One region of the Brevibacillus schisleri genome, then DNA from elsewhere that is predicted to be linked to it. Evidence: a T-box and tRNA genes for the amino acid it is inferred to sense, from the RefSeq annotation. Region 1 holds a T-box; the other regions hold tRNA genes.

What was found. The T-box of region 1 lies ahead of metG (methionine--tRNA ligase). A T-box ahead of a tRNA ligase gene usually reads a tRNA of that ligase, here a tRNA-Met.
Region 2: it encodes a tRNA-Met, which carries the amino acid that the T-box ahead of metG (methionine--tRNA ligase) is inferred to sense. The anticodon was not compared.
Region 3: it encodes a tRNA-Met, which carries the amino acid that the T-box ahead of metG (methionine--tRNA ligase) is inferred to sense. The anticodon was not compared.

What each region holds. Positions count from the first base shown of each region.
Region 1 covers NZ_JBVNDM010000001.1:97,110-102,625, forward strand. The annotation lists gene ACUUHJ_RS00620 (IS1182 family transposase) at 1-141, shown strand, start outside; gene ACUUHJ_RS00625 (class I SAM-dependent methyltransferase) at 344-994, shown strand; gene ACUUHJ_RS00630 (AbrB/MazE/SpoVT family DNA-binding domain-containing protein) at 1,055-1,303, opposite strand; T-box leader at 1,749-2,002, shown strand; gene metG (methionine--tRNA ligase) at 2,060-4,087, shown strand; gene ACUUHJ_RS00640 (TatD family hydrolase) at 4,115-4,885, shown strand; gene ACUUHJ_RS00645 (3D domain-containing protein) at 5,244-5,516, shown strand, end outside.
Region 2 covers NZ_JBVNDM010000001.1:1,180,365-1,185,880, forward strand. The annotation lists rRNA gene ACUUHJ_RS05990 (23S ribosomal RNA) at 1-1,384, shown strand, start outside; tRNA gene ACUUHJ_RS05995 (tRNA-Asn) at 1,437-1,512, shown strand; tRNA gene ACUUHJ_RS06000 (tRNA-Ser) at 1,516-1,608, shown strand; tRNA gene ACUUHJ_RS06005 (tRNA-Glu) at 1,613-1,686, shown strand; tRNA gene ACUUHJ_RS06010 (tRNA-Val) at 1,720-1,795, shown strand; tRNA gene ACUUHJ_RS06015 (tRNA-Met) at 1,874-1,950, shown strand; tRNA gene ACUUHJ_RS06020 (tRNA-Asp) at 2,014-2,090, shown strand; tRNA gene ACUUHJ_RS06025 (tRNA-Phe) at 2,132-2,204, shown strand; tRNA gene ACUUHJ_RS06030 (tRNA-Trp) at 2,212-2,285, shown strand; tRNA gene ACUUHJ_RS06035 (tRNA-His) at 2,313-2,388, shown strand; tRNA gene ACUUHJ_RS06040 (tRNA-Gln) at 2,415-2,489, shown strand; tRNA gene ACUUHJ_RS06045 (tRNA-Gly) at 2,497-2,572, shown strand; tRNA gene ACUUHJ_RS06050 (tRNA-Cys) at 2,601-2,674, shown strand; tRNA gene ACUUHJ_RS06055 (tRNA-Leu) at 2,683-2,764, shown strand; gene ACUUHJ_RS06060 (purine/pyrimidine permease) at 2,892-4,223, shown strand; gene ACUUHJ_RS06065 (B3/B4 domain-containing protein) at 4,239-4,910, opposite strand; gene rnhA (ribonuclease HI) at 5,025-5,459, shown strand; gene queG (tRNA epoxyqueuosine(34) reductase QueG) at 5,456-5,516, shown strand, end outside.
Region 3 covers NZ_JBVNDM010000001.1:620,605-626,120, reverse strand. The annotation lists gene ACUUHJ_RS03335 (transglutaminase TgpA family protein) at 1-131, opposite strand, end outside; gene ACUUHJ_RS03330 (DUF58 domain-containing protein) at 136-1,341, opposite strand; gene ACUUHJ_RS03325 (AAA family ATPase) at 1,356-2,309, opposite strand; tRNA gene ACUUHJ_RS03320 (tRNA-Arg) at 2,506-2,582, opposite strand; tRNA gene ACUUHJ_RS03315 (tRNA-Gly) at 2,590-2,665, opposite strand; tRNA gene ACUUHJ_RS03310 (tRNA-Leu) at 2,717-2,798, opposite strand; tRNA gene ACUUHJ_RS03305 (tRNA-Lys) at 2,867-2,942, opposite strand; tRNA gene ACUUHJ_RS03300 (tRNA-Gln) at 2,948-3,022, opposite strand; tRNA gene ACUUHJ_RS03295 (tRNA-Thr) at 3,027-3,102, opposite strand; tRNA gene ACUUHJ_RS03290 (tRNA-Phe) at 3,121-3,196, opposite strand; tRNA gene ACUUHJ_RS03285 (tRNA-Asp) at 3,232-3,308, opposite strand; tRNA gene ACUUHJ_RS03280 (tRNA-Met) at 3,314-3,390, opposite strand; tRNA gene ACUUHJ_RS03275 (tRNA-Val) at 3,469-3,544, opposite strand; tRNA gene ACUUHJ_RS03270 (tRNA-Glu) at 3,578-3,651, opposite strand; tRNA gene ACUUHJ_RS03265 (tRNA-Leu) at 3,666-3,750, opposite strand; tRNA gene ACUUHJ_RS03260 (tRNA-Met) at 3,759-3,835, opposite strand; tRNA gene ACUUHJ_RS03255 (tRNA-Ser) at 3,860-3,950, opposite strand; tRNA gene ACUUHJ_RS03250 (tRNA-Asn) at 3,958-4,033, opposite strand; rRNA gene ACUUHJ_RS03245 (23S ribosomal RNA) at 4,087-5,516, opposite strand, start outside.

The DNA.
Region 1 (5,516 bases):
TGGTGCGAGGGTACCTTCGGTACAATGAAAAGGCAGCATAACTTAAAAGAAACATACAAAAGAGGCATTCGAAATGTATCCGAACACTGCCTCTTTTCTGCAATGGCAATTAACATTAAACGAATGATAAAAGCAAACTAATCACAGGTTACGAAACAAAACAATCCGACGACGTATAAGTGAAAAAACGGCAAAAGGGTTAGGGCATTGGGTCCCTAACCCTTTTTGTCAACAGCCCCGATACGGTCGGCTTTTTTCTTTTCGTCATCTCGACGGGTTACGTTTAATACGATGGTAAGGGGCACCGCGGTGTTTTCGGAAGGAATGGAAGGGGGAATCAACAGTGAGTATACGTGATTCTCGTTTTATTGTGAATACAGATGAAAAAGACGATCACTTCATATTTACGCTGCCCGTTATATGGAACAGCAGACCGTACGAATATGCTTGGGCCAAACAGTTTGCCAATCCGAATGACGTTGTGCTTGATTCAGCTTGTGGGATCTGCCACCCATTCAAATTTTATTTGGCCGATCATTGTAGAGAAGTACACGCTTGTGATCTCGATAATCGGATACTATCTAAGGAAGCGATCTATCAAGATATTGTGGACGTATTTGGGAAAAGGGTAGCAGACAGCCTGCCTGTACATTATTTTGATGTTATTCATTATTGTCGAGCCAATTTAACCTACTTGCCGTACTCAAATCAAAAGTTTGATACTGTATTTTGCATCTCTGTTCTCGAGCATCTTGAAGACCCGGTTATGGTGCAAGCATTCAGTGAATTTCGCAGGGTGTTAAAAGACGATGGGCAGCTCGTGCTCACTTTTGATTACCCGCTAATCAATTTAGCTCGACTACAGCAAGTTTTGGCGGAGGTTGGATTACAGTTTTCTGGCGATGTATCCTTTGAAATGCCGACAGATGTGGTCTATTCTGATTTGTATGAGCCAAGGCTGTTCTTCTTCCGAGCGCTTTTGAAGAAAAAATAGCAAACAAAAAGCCTTTGTGAGGCTCGTCCCACAAAGGCATGTTTATGTAATCAAATGATATTAGCGTTTAACAGGCATTTCTGTCAGGCAATCTTGGCACACAATTTTACCTTTAAAGTGAGATACTTTGTCAGCGTTTCCACAGAAGATACATGCAGGCTCATACTTTTTCAGGATGATGCGCTCTCCGTCAACGTAGATTTCCAAAGCATCTTTCTCAGCGATACCCAGAGTGCGGCGCAATTCGATTGGAATAACAACACGACCCAATTCATCTACTTTACGAACAATACCGGTTGATTTCATCATAGTTAAAATCTCCTCCCAAAATACTGTATATGTCGATGCTATTGTTATACGCTCATCATTTATCGTCAATATTCGACATTTTCTGTTGGGATAATCATACCAGCCATTCCCAAAGGTGTCAACATGATTTTGACAATTCCTTGAAAAGCAAAATGTTTTTTCAAAACCGAAATGCTGTTAAATAGGTGTTTATCAAAGTGATGGAAGGAATATGGAAATTTTTATGGATAAAATTTACTGGGATTATTGGGTGTCGAATGAGTCGACGAATGTCGAAACCCAACATGATGATTCGACAAAAACCCCAAGTTTTCCCCTTTCTACTTGTAATTTGTAAAGTTGGCATGAGGCGAGCGATAAAATCACTCAGGAAGATGGGTTTGTCGAGGATGTTTACAAAACAGGTTGGTCGTGTACAATAGAGGATAAATACAGCAAATGATACCAAACGACCATGATGGGAAGAGTAAGCCGATCTCCTTATTTCAGAGAGCCGGGGTAGCTGAAAACCGGTATAAGCGAGCAAGCTGAACATGGACCCTGAGTCTTGCAAATGAACAGTGACGGCATTGACCGTACCAAGTAGTTTGTGACGTATGCCCACGTTACGGGTAGAGTCATGTTTTGACTCACCAAGTCCGTTTTCCGTGAGGGGACGGAGTATTTGGGTGGTACCGCGAGATAGAGCTCGCCCCAATTTTTTGGGGTGGGCTTTTCCTTATTTTCATTAACGTAAACAGGAGGGGAATAGTTGCAATGAAACCTACTTATTACATTACAACACCGATCTACTATCCAAGTAACAAGCTCCACATCGGTAACGCTTACACCACAATCGCGTGTGATGCTATGGCACGTTATAAGCGTTTGCGCGGCTATGATGTGTATTACCTGACAGGGACAGATGAGCATGGTCAAAAGCTCCAAGAGCGTGCAGCCGAAGAGGGCAAACAACCCCTCGAATTCATCGACCCGATTGTCGATTGGGTAAAGGACCTGTGGGAAAAGCTGGACATCTCTTATGACGATTTCATCCGTACCACAGAGCCTCGTCATAAAGAAGTCGTACAAAAAGTGTTCCAGCGCCTGCTCGATCAAGGTGATATTTACTTGGGCGAGTATGAGGGCTTCTACTGTGTACCGTGTGAGGCTTTCTGGACAGAAACCCAAGCGAAAACGGACAACGGATATGCGTGTCCAGACTGTGGCCGCGAAGTGAAAAAAGTGAAGGAGAAAAACTACTTCTTCCGCATGTCCAAGTATCAGGACAGACTGCTTGCACACATTGAAGCAAACCCTGAATTTATTCAACCGGAGAGCCGCCGCAACGAAATGATCAATAACTTCCTGAAACCAGGCCTTCAGGATTTGTCCGTATCCCGCAGTACATTTGACTGGGGAATCAAGGTGCCAAGCGATCCAGAGCATGTTATTTACGTATGGATTGATGCATTGACGAACTATATTTCTGCTCTCGGGTATTTGTCCGAGGACGACAGCAAATATCGTAACTTCTGGCCAGCCAATGTTCATATGGTTGGAAAAGACATTTTGCGCTTCCATACGATCTACTGGCCAATCCTGTTGATGGCATTGGACATCCCGTTGCCAAAACAAATTTTTGGTCATGGCTGGCTTCTGATGCCGGATGGAAAAATGTCAAAATCCAAGGGCAATGTCATTGACCCGAAGGTTTTGATTGACCGTTACGGTTCTGACGGCGTTCGCTACTTCCTGCTTCGTGAAATCAACTTCGGTCAGGATGGCATCTTCACGCCAGAATCGTTCGTGCAGCGCCTGAACTACGACTTGGCTAATGACATCGGAAACCTGCTAAGCCGTACCGCTACGATGATTGAGAAATATTTCGATGGTATCGTTCCAGCTCCACAGGATGCAGGAGAGCCGGATGACAGCTTGATCGGCCTTGCGATGAAAACGAAGGCGCTGGTGGAAGAGCACATAGAAGAAATGCGCTTCTCCAATGCACTGGCTCACATCTGGGAGCTGGTGGGACGTACAAACAAATACATCGACGAGACCATGCCTTGGAATTTGGCGAAATCCGAAGAAACCAAAGGTCGTCTGGCAACCGTTATGTACAATTTGGTGGAAAGCATCCGCATTAGCTCCGTCCTGATCCAACCGTTCATGACCAAAGCACCAGCGAAAATTTGGGATCAACTGGGTATTTTGGGCAATGAAGAAGCAACCAACTGGGAATCTGCAAGTGTATGGGGTGGATTGCCTGCTGGAAGCACCGTTAGCCGCAAGGAACTGCTCTTCCCTCGTCTGGATGTTCAAGCGGAACTGGCTTTCATCGACGATTCGACTGCAGAGGCACGCCGCCAAGCGGAAGAAAACAAGAAAAAGCAAGCAGCTTTGAAAGGGGAAGCACCTGTGAGCGAAACAAACACCAACCAAACAGACGCAACAACTGACAAGCCAGCTGATGCAAAAGAAGAAATCAGCATCGACGATTTTGGAAAAGTAGAGCTGCGCGTCGCACAGGTAGTGGAATGTGCCAAGCATCCAAATGCAGACAAATTGTTGGTTCTGCAATTGGATCTCGGCTACGAGAAGCGCCAAGTAGTTTCCGGTATCGCGAAATACTACTCCCCAGAAGATATGGTCGGCAAAAAAGTGATCCTCGTAGCTAACCTGAAGCCAGTGAAGCTTCGTGGTGAGCTGTCCCAAGGAATGATCTTGGCAGCATCGGCAGGAGATCAGTTGACACTTGCGACTGTTGACCCAAGTATGCCAAACGGAGCAATCGTGAAGTAACGAGGGCAAGGAAAGGAAGGACCCATCTTGTTATTTGAAACCCATGCTCATCTAAATGCGAATGAATTCGATGAAGATCGTGCAGAAGTCATTGCTCGTGCGCAAGAAAATGGCGTCAGTACGATTGTGAACATCGGATTCAATGCTGAAACAATTCCAAGCTGCATGGATTTGGCTCATGCGTATGATTTTATTTACGCCGTCATCGGTTGGCATCCACAGGACGCCAAGGATATGACAGACGAACACCTGGAATGGATCGAGGAACTCAGTCGTGATCCGAAAGTAGTGGGATTGGGTGAAATGGGCTTGGACTACTACTGGGATACGTCGCCACGTGATGTGCAGGCAGAGGTATTCCGCAAGCAGATTCGTCTGGCTCGCAAGCTCGACATGCCGATCATCATCCACAATCGCGATGCGCACCAAGACGTTTTGACGATCCTGAAGGAAGAGAAGGCAGCAGATGTTGGCGGCATCATGCACTGCTTCTCTGGCAGCTGGGAAACAGCGAAGCAGGCACTCGATATGAATTTTTATATTTCGTTCGGTGGTCCGCTTACGTTCAAAAATGCCAAGCAGCCAAAAGAAGTAGCAGCGAAGGTACCGCTAGACAAGTTGTTGATAGAGACAGATTGCCCATATCTCACTCCGCATCCTTTCCGCGGAAAGCGAAATGAGAGTGGATATGTCCGTTACGTCTGTGAGGAAATGGCGAACATTCATGGTTTGTCTTACGAGGAAATGGCGCAAATTACCGCAGACAACGCCAGACGTCTTTTTCGCATGAATGGTTAATAAAAACGGGAAATCACGATTGATCACGTGATTTCCCGTTTTTTTGTGTGAAGTAACCGGGTTCTACTCGATTTTGTCGACGCATACGATGAACAATGTGTCGAACGATTATTGTCCATCCGACATAGCTTCTCGACAGGTTTCTGCTACCATTCGCCAAGCCTATTTTGCTAGTCTGATACCATTATCGTTTCAGCCAAAAGGGAGGGTAAATTTGACAAAGGAGAGAAAGTGAAATACAATCAAAGCCGACCTTGTGAAGTACCGGCCACTTCCAGAATATTAGTGCAATTACATCGACCCTTACCTGGCTAGACAAGAAGAGCCTTGTGCTTTTCTAGGAAAAGGAGTGTGGGAAATGGAGTTACGCGCGATATGGGAAAGGTATAAGAATCGTGGGCTCGTCATGTTTGGCTGCCTTGCTCTTGTGCTCGTTCCCATGATTGGCTATTTCTCTGCCCAGGCTACTCAGCCAAAACAGGTCACTTTTTCGTTGGACGGAGAAAGTAAGACGGTCGCTACAAAAGCCACGACTGTTGAGCAGTTCTTAACCGAGCGAAACATTACGGTAACGGAAAAGGATTCCCTTCAACCGACACTAGAGACGAAGCTAAAAGACGGAGCACTCATT
Region 2 (5,516 bases), 1.1 Mb from region 1:
ACACCGTGAAGCATGAGCTGTGATGGCGAGGGAAATTTAAGTACCGAAGTCCCTGATTTCACACTGCCAAGAAAAGCGTCTAGCGAGGAACAAGGTGCCCGTACCGCAAACCGACACAGGTAGGCGAGGAGAGAATCCTAAGGTGCGCGGGATAACTCTTGCTAAGGAACTCGGCAAAATGGCCCCGTAACTTCGGGAGAAGGGGCGCCTCGGTAGGGTTAATAGCCCGAGGGGGCCGCAGTGAAAAGGCCCAAGCGACTGTTTAGCAAAAACACAGGTCTCTGCGAAGCCGCAAGGCGAAGTATAGGGGCTGACGCCTGCCCGGTGCTGGAAGGTTAAGGGGATGAGTTAGCGCAAGCGAAGCTTTGAACCGAAGCCCCAGTAAACGGCGGCCGTAACTATAACGGTCCTAAGGTAGCGAAATTCCTTGTCGGGTAAGTTCCGACCCGCACGAAAGGCGTAACGACTTGGGCGCTGTCTCGGCAAGAGACCCGGTGAAATCATAATACCTGTGAAGATGCAGGTTACCCGCGACAAGACGGAAAGACCCCATGGAGCTTTACTGTAGCCTGGTATTGGAACTTTGTGCATCATGTACAGGATAGGTGGGAAGCTGAGAAGCAGGGGCGCCAGCCTCTGTGGAGCTGTCGGTGGGATACCACCCTTGATGTACGGAGTTTCTAACTCGTCGCCCTTATCGGGCGAGAGGACCATGCCAGGTGGGCAGTTTGACTGGGGCGGTCGCCTCCTAAAAGGTAACGGAGGCGCCCAAAGGTTCCCTCAGAATGGTCGGAAATCATTCGTAGAGTGTAAAGGCAGAAGGGAGCTTGACTGCGAGACCTACAAGTCGAGCAGGGACGAAAGTCGGGCTTAGTGATCCGGTGGTTCCGCATGGAAGGGCCATCGCTCAACGGATAAAAGCTACCCTGGGGATAACAGGCTTATCTCCCCCAAGAGTCCACATCGACGGGGAGGTTTGGCACCTCGATGTCGGCTCATCGCATCCTGGGGCTGAAGTAGGTCCCAAGGGTTGGGCTGTTCGCCCATTAAAGCGGTACGCGAGCTGGGTTCAGAACGTCGTGAGACAGTTCGGTCCCTATCTGTCGCGGGCGTAGGAAGTTTGAGGAGAGCTGTCCTTAGTACGAGAGGACCGGGATGGACGCACCGCTGGTGCACCAGTTGTCACGCCAGTGGCACAGCTGGGTAGCTATGTGCGGACGGGATAAGCGCTGAAAGCATCTAAGCGTGAAGCCCCCTCCAAGATGAGACTTCCCACAGCGCAAGCTGGTAAGACCCCTCATAGACGATGAGGTTGATAGGTTCGGTGTGGAAGCGCGGTAACGCGTGGAGCTGACGAATACTAATCGGTCGAGGACTTATCCACACACTCTTAGCAATCATGCGTATTCAGTTTTGAAGGAATAAACCTTCAACGTTCCTCGGTAGCTCAGTTGGTAGAGCAATCGGCTGTTAACCGATCGGTCGGCGGTTCGAGTCCGTCCCGAGGAGCCATATGGATGGATGTCCGAGCGGCCGAAGGAGCACGATTGGAAATCGTGTAGGCGGTGTCGAACCGTCTCGTGGGTTCAAATCCCACTCCATCCGCCATCTTGGCCCGTTGGTGAAGCGGTTTAACACAGCAGCCTTTCACGCTGTCATACAGGGGTTCGAATCCCCTACGGGTCACCTAGAAAATCCCTACATGTTTGTAGGTGATTTGGAGGCTTAGCTCAGCTGGGAGAGCATCTGCCTTACAAGCAGAGGGTCGGCGGTTCGATCCCGTCAGCCTCCACCATTTATATCAAAGGACAAGGAAGGTCAGCTAAAAGCGCCACGTCCTGTGGTAACACTGACACTCAGTCGTCCTGACTATCGCGGGATGGAGCAGCTCGGTAGCTCGTCGGGCTCATAACCCGAAGGTCGCAGGTTCAAATCCTGCTCCCGCAACCAAATTTTCTACTTACTCTACTTGATCAAGTAGGATCGGAGCACCTAGTGGGTGCAAACAAATATGGAGCTGTGGTGAAGTTGGAGTTCACGCCGGTCTGTCACACCGGAGGTCGCGGGTTCGAGTCCCGTCAGCTCCGCCATTTCTAATCAAATGAAATTGGCGCGTAAAGCATGGATATAAGGCTCGGTAGCTCAGTCGGTAGAGCAGAGGACTGAAAATCCTCGTGTCGGCGGTTCGATTCCGTCCCGAGCCACCTTTATAGGGGCATAGTTTAACGGTAGAACGAAGGTCTCCAAAACCTTTGGTGTGGGTTCGATTCCTACTGCCCCTGCCATTTTTCAAAACAATAGTAGTAATCATGGCGGTCGTGGCGAAGGGGTTAACGCACCGGATTGTGGCTCCGGCACTCGTGGGTTCAAGTCCCATCGATCGCCCCATAAATTTATAGTTGGGGATTACTTATTGGGGTATAGCCAAGCGGTAAGGCAACGGACTTTGACTCCGTCATTCCTAGGTTCAAATCCTAGTACCCCAGCCATTAAAATGCGGACGTAGCTCAATTGGTAGAGCGTCGCCTTGCCAAGGCGAAGGTCGAGGGTTCGAGACCCTTCGTCCGCTCCATTTCTCAAATTGTTTTACCTTATATCATGGAGGCATAGCCAAGTGGTAAGGCACGGGTCTGCAAAACCCTCACCCCCGGTTCAAATCCGGGTGCCTCCTCCAAAATATTTGCCGGTGTGGCGGAATGGCAGACGCGCGCGACTCAAAATCGTGAGGGAAACCGTGGGGGTTCAAGTCCCTTCACCGGCACCATACTTTTACAGGCTAACCCTGAATGTCAAGATATCTTGATGATTGGGGTTTTTTTCTGCTTTAATATGCACATAGTGTAGACAGGGAAATAGACAACTTGTGTACGCAAAAAGACGAGGTGGTTGAGGTGTTTTACAAACTGCAAGATAAGCCGCCAATGGGGATTACAACGCTGTCCGTATTACAATGGATGATCGTAACTGTTTCCAGCAGTGTGGCAGTACCACTAATGATTGGAGATATGTACGGTTTACAGGCTGATGAAATTGGAAAGCTGATGCAGCAGACCATGTTTTACATTGGACTCGCGTCACTACTGCAAGTTTGGATTGGACACCGTTATCCGATGATAGAAGGTCCGGCTGGACTATGGTGGGGGATCTTTATCATTTTGGCTCAACTCGGAACGAGCATGGGTCTACATCCACAAGAAATTGGTCAATCCTTTCAAGTGGGTATGATATTAGCAGGTCTACTCTTTTTCATTTTTGGCTTATTAGGCTGGATTGGCAAATTACAGAAGTGGTTTACGCCGTTGGTTTCAGGTACGTATATGATTTTACTTGCTGTTTCTTTGTGTAGTAACATTCTCACAGGCATGCTCGGTATTGGTTTTCAGCATTCAAGGGAGGTACAACCGGGTGTGGCACTTGTGTCCATAGGGATCGTAGCCCTTGTTGTGTTCATTATGCGGACGAAGAGATTCTCCAGTTTTGCCGTTTTGTTTGGCATGGTTGGGGGCTGGATCGTGTACGCGCTGCTTGGATGGACAGAACCTGTCCGGACTACTGAGCAATTATTTTCATGGCCTTCTATTTTCTTTTGGGGACCCCCACGCTGGGATTGGGGCGTTGTATTAACGAGTATGCTGACAGGATTCGTTCTGTTGACAAACCTCATGACGAGTTTGTCGGTTATGGGAAAAGCGACAGATACGGTGCCTACTGAAAAGCAGTACAATCGCGGTGGTATTTTTACAGGGGTATCCCATTTCCTGTCAGGCTTGAGCGGTGTGGTAGGTATGATTCCACTTTCCTTGGCAGCAGCGGTTATTCAAACAACGAAAATGGCTTCGCGCCTGCCTTTTGTGATTGCAATGCTGGGGATGATGCTGATTGGGCTACTTCCCACTGTTGCTCACTTTTTGGCGGCTTTGCCTACTCCAGTGGCATATGCAGCGATGTTCATTTCCTATACGCAACTGCTGGGCTTCGGGTTGAAGGATTACGTAAATGTGAAGATGGACGAACGCACGATAATTGTTGGGGGTAGCTCGCTTTTGGTCGGGATCGGAGTCATGTTCGTACCTGCTGTAGCTTGGCAGAAACTCCCTGCATTAGCTAGCTTCTTGTTCGGAAATGGCTTATTGCTCGGCGTTATTGTGTGCCTGGTCCTGGAACATATCGTTTTTAGAAAAAAGGAAGAAGATAGCGTAAAGAAAGACGGCCAGGCTGCATGACGGGCCGTCTTTTTCTTAGGCAGTAAAGATAGAGGAGTGAGTCAGCTCGCCACCGTTGATTTCCGTAAACATGCGACCAACTGAACCTACGATTTCTTCTTTTTTAGATGGTTCCATTTTTTCATGGAAGAAGATGACCTGGAGGAGAGCGCGGCTTTGTTCCGTTACGCATGAACGCTTGGAATCGACAATGGGACTCCCAAATGCGCCGTTACCATCGGCGAGCAGTAGTTTTCCTTCCATGTTGACTTCGCGTCCATTTAATCCTTCATAGACATCTTCGGCGTGGCCGAGTCGACAAGTGATATCACCCGCTAAGTGATTGACGTCATAAATCCCGAACGGAAGCGCGTGCAAAACCGAGAAAAAATTATTCACATCAACGGCGCTGTTGATCCAGAAAAAAGGATTTCCCTGCAACAGCCGGCGAAGTAATGCTTCGGAGGAAGGGCGGTATCTGGACGGATCGATACCAACTTGCTTAAAGCAGGCTCTCCACTCGCGGATGCCTTCTATTTCTGTCAGGTTTGCGGTGTCGTGATCCAGCCGCAAGCTCTCCACATAATAATTGATACGGCCCTGTAGCATTTTTGGGGAGTCACTGACGGAAGCATTGCTGTATTGTAAAATGCCGAGAGAAAATTGCGGCAGACGATCGGACACGGAAGGATCTAGCTGAACTTTCATCGATAGACACTCCTTACTGAACCTATTTTTGGTAGTATAACAAAAAATTTTTGTGGAAGCGACTAAGCTTCGATACAATAGAAGAGAACAGAGGAGGGAATCCTGACGATGACGATGCGTGAGGTTGAGATTTATACAGATGGAGCTTGTTCCGGCAATCCAGGACCAGGTGGTTGGGGAGCTGTACTGATGTACGGCCAACACATCAAGGAAATGTCCGGTGCCGAACCACATACAACGAATAACAGAATGGAGCTGATGGCGGCCATCAAGGCGCTCTCTACATTGAAGGAGCCTTGTAAGGTGACGCTGTCCAGTGATAGTGCATACTTGGTCAACTGTTTCAAGCAAGGCTGGTATAAAGGCTGGCTGAAAAACGGCTGGAAAAATAGTAAAGGCCAGCAGGTGGAAAATCAGGACTTATGGAAAGAACTGCTGCAATTGATGGACACCCACAAGGTAGAGTACGTAAAAGTCAAAGGACACGCCGACAACAAATGGAATAACCGCTGCGACGAATTGGCGACAGGAGCGATTAAACAACTGTGAACGACTTGCTGTACTGGGAGCAGACAAAGCAGTCCATCATTGATTATGCAAAGGAAA
Region 3 (5,516 bases), 520 kb from region 1:
ATTGCATAAAACGGCCACAGAATGCCAGTATCGGTTAATGTCTGTAGAGGAATCAGCCACTCTCGTAACATCAGGAACAGAAAAAGGGCCAAGACCCATTCCCAAATCGTTGGACGCCTCCAAACGCTCATGAGTCTATGCACCTCCAATCCGTTTCCACTCTTGATCATCCATGTGAATAGACGTACATGTTACTTTGTTTGCGCCAAGCAGCTGCAACACTTGTTTTTGTTCATGCGAAATGGTTGACTCGTTCTGCATGAGAAACAACTGCACCCGTCTGCCTTTTTGGGCGAGTGTGACCAAACGACTGATCAACGTTTTTTCTACATGCGGTGTAATAATAATCAAAGTGACACCTTGAGGTTGCTCCAATGCTTCTCTTCCCACAATTCTTGCAAATAACTCTTGTCCTTCTGGCGCGACACGAGCTAATTGATCAAAAACTCTGAGGAAATGGGCATGGGATAGACCTGGTGGTATCGATATGCGATCTGTTTGTTTGTACACGAGTCCATAATGGTATTGATTCCGATTGGCATAAGCGATCAGACTGGCGGCCAGCTTCACCGCTGTTTCGAACAAGTGCACAGGCTTCCCATGGTAGCTCGCCTTCTCCACATCAAGGAAAAAGACAGCTTGATTCATTGCCTGATGCTCAAATTCCTTCGTCTTCAGACCCGTCCCCCGTGCAGAAGCTCGCCAATGAATTTGGCTCAACCGATCGCCCCGATGATAGTCTCTTACGCCCCGTACTGCTGCAACGTCATCAGAGCGCCGATGGGAAACATGCACCGTCCCACTGAAGCTCCCATCACCCAGGGCCCAATGGGTCAATTCTTTGTATTTTGGATAAACGAGAAACTCCTGAGAAATCGAATAAACTTTGCGGCGCTCAAAAAAACCAAAGAAATCCCCGCCGCTCACTACACATTCATCGAGACGATAATATCCCCTCGGTACATTAGGTATGACATAACGAAACTCGACTTCCCTTTTGAACCACGGGAATATCAGTTGTCGATGCGGCTCATACACGCCAGCCAGCCTCGCCGGCAAAGGCTCCATAATCATATTCCAGCCCAGCGGAAACCAAATCCTCCGGCGCAAACGAATCGTTACAATGACATCTTCCCCATCCTGCAGACGATTGCGATCTAGTTCACGCTCGACTTCTAGCTTCGTGAACATGAGTACATAAGCGACAATTTCATACAGGAGAAACACCAAACTACTATAGAAAAGAAACCAGCTTGAGAAGCCACCTTGAAATTTTGCGAATACATAAGTGACCAGAACTAATGCAATCGCCTTGAGCTTACCCCACCTTTGCTGTCTCATCTGCAATCACCGCCTTAGCTTACCGGGACACGGGTCTCAGACAAGATCATAGCCAACACCCGATCTACGGTTGCTCCTTCCAGTCTTGCTTCTGGTTTCACAATCATACGGTGTGCAAACACTACTGGAACGAGTTCCTTCACGTCATCTGGAATGACATAATCACGTCCACGGACGAATGCCAATGCCTGAACAGCCCGGAAAAGAGCAAGAGAACCGCGCGGGCTCACGCCTAGATAAATATGATGATGCTCACGCGTACGATGACATAGACGCACGATGTATTCTTTTATTCCTTCCGATACCTTGATCGCTGATACCTGGCGTTGAAGTTCCGCAAGCTCGGCGGTGGTCATAACCGGCTGAAGCTCTTCCAATGGATTCGCTGCCGAGAATCTAGACAGCATCCGCATTTCTTCCTCTACCGTTGGATATCCCAAGCTTACTTGCATAATAAATCGGTCCAATTGAGCTTCAGGTAATGGGAAGGTCCCTTCATACTCTAATGGGTTTTGCGTAGCCATCACAAAAAACGGCTCTGCCAATCGATACGTAGCACCATCAATTGTTACCGAGCGCTCTTCCATGGCTTCTAAGAGTGCGGATTGTGTTTTCGGCGAAGTCCGATTAATTTCGTCTGCAAGAATGACATTTGCAAAAATCGGCCCTTGACGGAACTCAAACTCCAAACTTTTTTGGTTAAAGATAGCAACCCCTGTCACATCCGTTGGCAACAAATCAGGGGTAAATTGAATACGTTTAAACTCACCGCTGATTGATTTGGACAATGCCCGTACCATCATGGTCTTCCCAACGCCTGGTACATCTTCGAGCAAAACGTGACCATTCGCTAGAACAGCCGCTACCACCAGCTCAATCGCAGAGCGTTTACCAATCAGTACTTTTTCTATATTATCGATTAAACTAGCTATTGCAGGATTTACTTGTTCCAATTTGATAGGGTTCATCTTGATACAACTCCTGTTCCATGATATTCTGCCGCAGGTTTGTAACAGCTGTTCCTCCATGCTTTCAGTGTAATTCTAAAGTAATGGATGCAAATAGGAGATACAAGGAAAAAATGCTTAAAATTTGAAAAAATACACAAGTTATTACAAAAAAAAGAGTAGGATCTATTCCTACTCTTCGGTTTCATATGAAATATGGCGTGCCCTGAGAGATTCGAACTCCCGACCTTTTGATTCGTAGTCAAACGCTCTATCCAGCTGAGCTAAGGGCACAAATAAATGGAGCGGACGAAGGGTCTCGAACCCTCGACCTTCGCCTTGGCAAGGCGACGCTCTACCAATTGAGCTACGTCCGCATGTTACATCTTATGAGGTTTGTACTAAGAGCAAAGCTTTCTGTCATAGTATGGTGCGGGTGAAGGGACTTGAACCCCCACGGTTGCCCGCCAGAACCTAAATCTGGTGCGTCTGCCATTCCGCCACACCCGCATTTTACTTAGAACAGAAAAGGCATTGCTATTACTATCACACAGCTTTGCTTGTTCAGCTAAAAAAACTGGTGAGCCATGAAGGACTCGAACCTTCGACCCTCTGATTAAAAGTCAGATGCTCTACCAACTGAGCTAATGGCTCGAAAATGGCTGGGGTACTAGGATTTGAACCTAGGAATGACGGAGTCAAAGTCCGTTGCCTTACCGCTTGGCTATACCCCAAAGGTGGTGCCGGCAATAGGACTTGAACCCACAACCCCCTGATTACAAGTCAGGTGCTCTACCAATTGAGCTATACCGGCGCTGTTAAATTTAACTAGTGGTGGCTCGGGACGGAATCGAACCGCCGACACGAGGATTTTCAGTCCTCTGCTCTACCGACTGAGCTACCGAGCCATTTATGATTGATCTTCGCCATTCTTTAAGAAAAATGGCGGAGCTGACGGGACTCGAACCCGCGACCTCCGGTGTGACAGACCGGCGTGAACTCCAACTTCACCACAGCTCCATATTTGGTTGCGGGAGCAGGATTTGAACCTGCGACCTTCGGGTTATGAGCCCGACGAGCTACCGAGCTGCTCCATCCCGCGATAGTCAGGACGACTGAGTGTCAGTGTTGCCACAGGACGTGGCGCTTTTAGCTGACCTTCCTTGTCCTTTGATATAAGTGGTGGAGGCTGACGGGATCGAACCGCCGACCCTCTGCTTGTAAGGCAGATGCTCTCCCAGCTGAGCTAAGCCTCCAAATCACCTACAAGATGTAGGGATTTTTCTAAGTGACCCGTAGGGGATTCGAACCCCTGTATGACAGCGTGAAAGGCTGCTGTGTTAAACCGCTTCACCAACGGGCCAAGATTATGAAGTATGGTGCGGTCGGCGAGACTCGAACTCGCACGGGTCGCCCCGCCACCCCCTCAAGATGGTGTGTCTGCCAATTCCACCACGACCGCAGCTAATATGGTAGCGGCGGAGGGAATCGAACCCCCGACCTTTCGGGTATGAACCGAACGCTCTAACCAGCTGAGCTACACCGCCATAAAGCTATGAGATTAAAACATATGGCGGAGAGTGAGGGATTCGAACCCTCGCTACGCTTGCGCATACTAACGGTTTAGCAAACCGTCCCCTTCGGCCTCTTGGGTAACTCTCCGTATATATGGCTCCTCGGGACGGACTCGAACCGCCGACCGATCGGTTAACAGCCGATTGCTCTACCAACTGAGCTACCGAGGAACGTTGAAGGATTTATTCCTTCAAAACTGAATACGCATGATTGCTAAGAGTGTGTGGATAAGTCCTCGACCGATTAGTATTCGTCAGCTCCACGCGTTACCGCGCTTCCACACCGAACCTATCAACCTCATCGTCTATGAGGGGTCTTACCAGCTTGCGCTGTGGGAAGTCTCATCTTGGAGGGGGCTTCACGCTTAGATGCTTTCAGCGCTTATCCCGTCCGCACATAGCTACCCAGCTGTGCCACTGGCGTGACAACTGGTGCACCAGCGGTGCGTCCATCCCGGTCCTCTCGTACTAAGGACAGCTCTCCTCAAACTTCCTACGCCCGCGACAGATAGGGACCGAACTGTCTCACGACGTTCTGAACCCAGCTCGCGTACCGCTTTAATGGGCGAACAGCCCAACCCTTGGGACCTACTTCAGCCCCAGGATGCGATGAGCCGACATCGAGGTGCCAAACCTCCCCGTCGATGTGGACTCTTGGGGGAGATAAGCCTGTTATCCCCAGGGTAGCTTTTATCCGTTGAGCGATGGCCCTTCCATGCGGAACCACCGGATCACTAAGCCCGACTTTCGTCCCTGCTCGACTTGTAGGTCTCGCAGTCAAGCTCCCTTCTGCCTTTACACTCTACGAATGATTTCCGACCATTCTGAGGGAACCTTTGGGCGCCTCCGTTACCTTTTAGGAGGCGACCGCCCCAGTCAAACTGCCCACCTGGCATGGTCCTCTCGCCCGATAAGGGCGACGAGTTAGAAACTCCGTACATCAAGGGTGGTATCCCACCGACAGCTCCACAGAGGCTGGCGCCCCTGCTTCTCAGCTTCCCACCTATCCTGTACATGATGCACAAAGTTCCAATACCAGGCTACAGTAAAGCTCCATGGGGTCTTTCCGTCTTGTCGCGGGTAACCTGCATCTTCACAGGTATTATGATTTCACCGGGTCTCTTGCCGAGACAGCGCCCAAGTCGTTACGCCTTTCGTGCGGGTCGGAACTTACCCGACAAGGAATTTCGCTACCTTAGGACCGTTATAGTTACGGCCGCCGTTTACTGGGGCTTCGGTTCAAAGCTTCGCTTGCGCTAACTCATCCCCTTAACCTTCCAGCACCGGGCAGGCGTCAGCCCCTATACTTCGCCTTGCGGCTTCGCAGAGACCTGTGTTTTTGCTAAACAGTCGCTTGGGCCTTTTCACTGCGGCCCCCTCGGGCTATTAACCCTACCGAGGCGCCCCTTCTCCCGAAGTTACGGGGCCATTTTGCCGAGTTCCTTAGCAAGAGTTATCCCGCGCACCTTAGGATTCTCTCCTCGCCTACCTGTGTCGGTTTGCGGTACGGGCACCTTGTTCCTCGCTAGACGCTTTTCTTGGCAGTGTGAAATCAGGGACTTCGGTACTAAAATTTCCCTCGCCATCACAGCTCATGCTTCACGGTGTGCGGATTTGCCTACACACCACACTCACTGCTTGGACGGCCATCCAG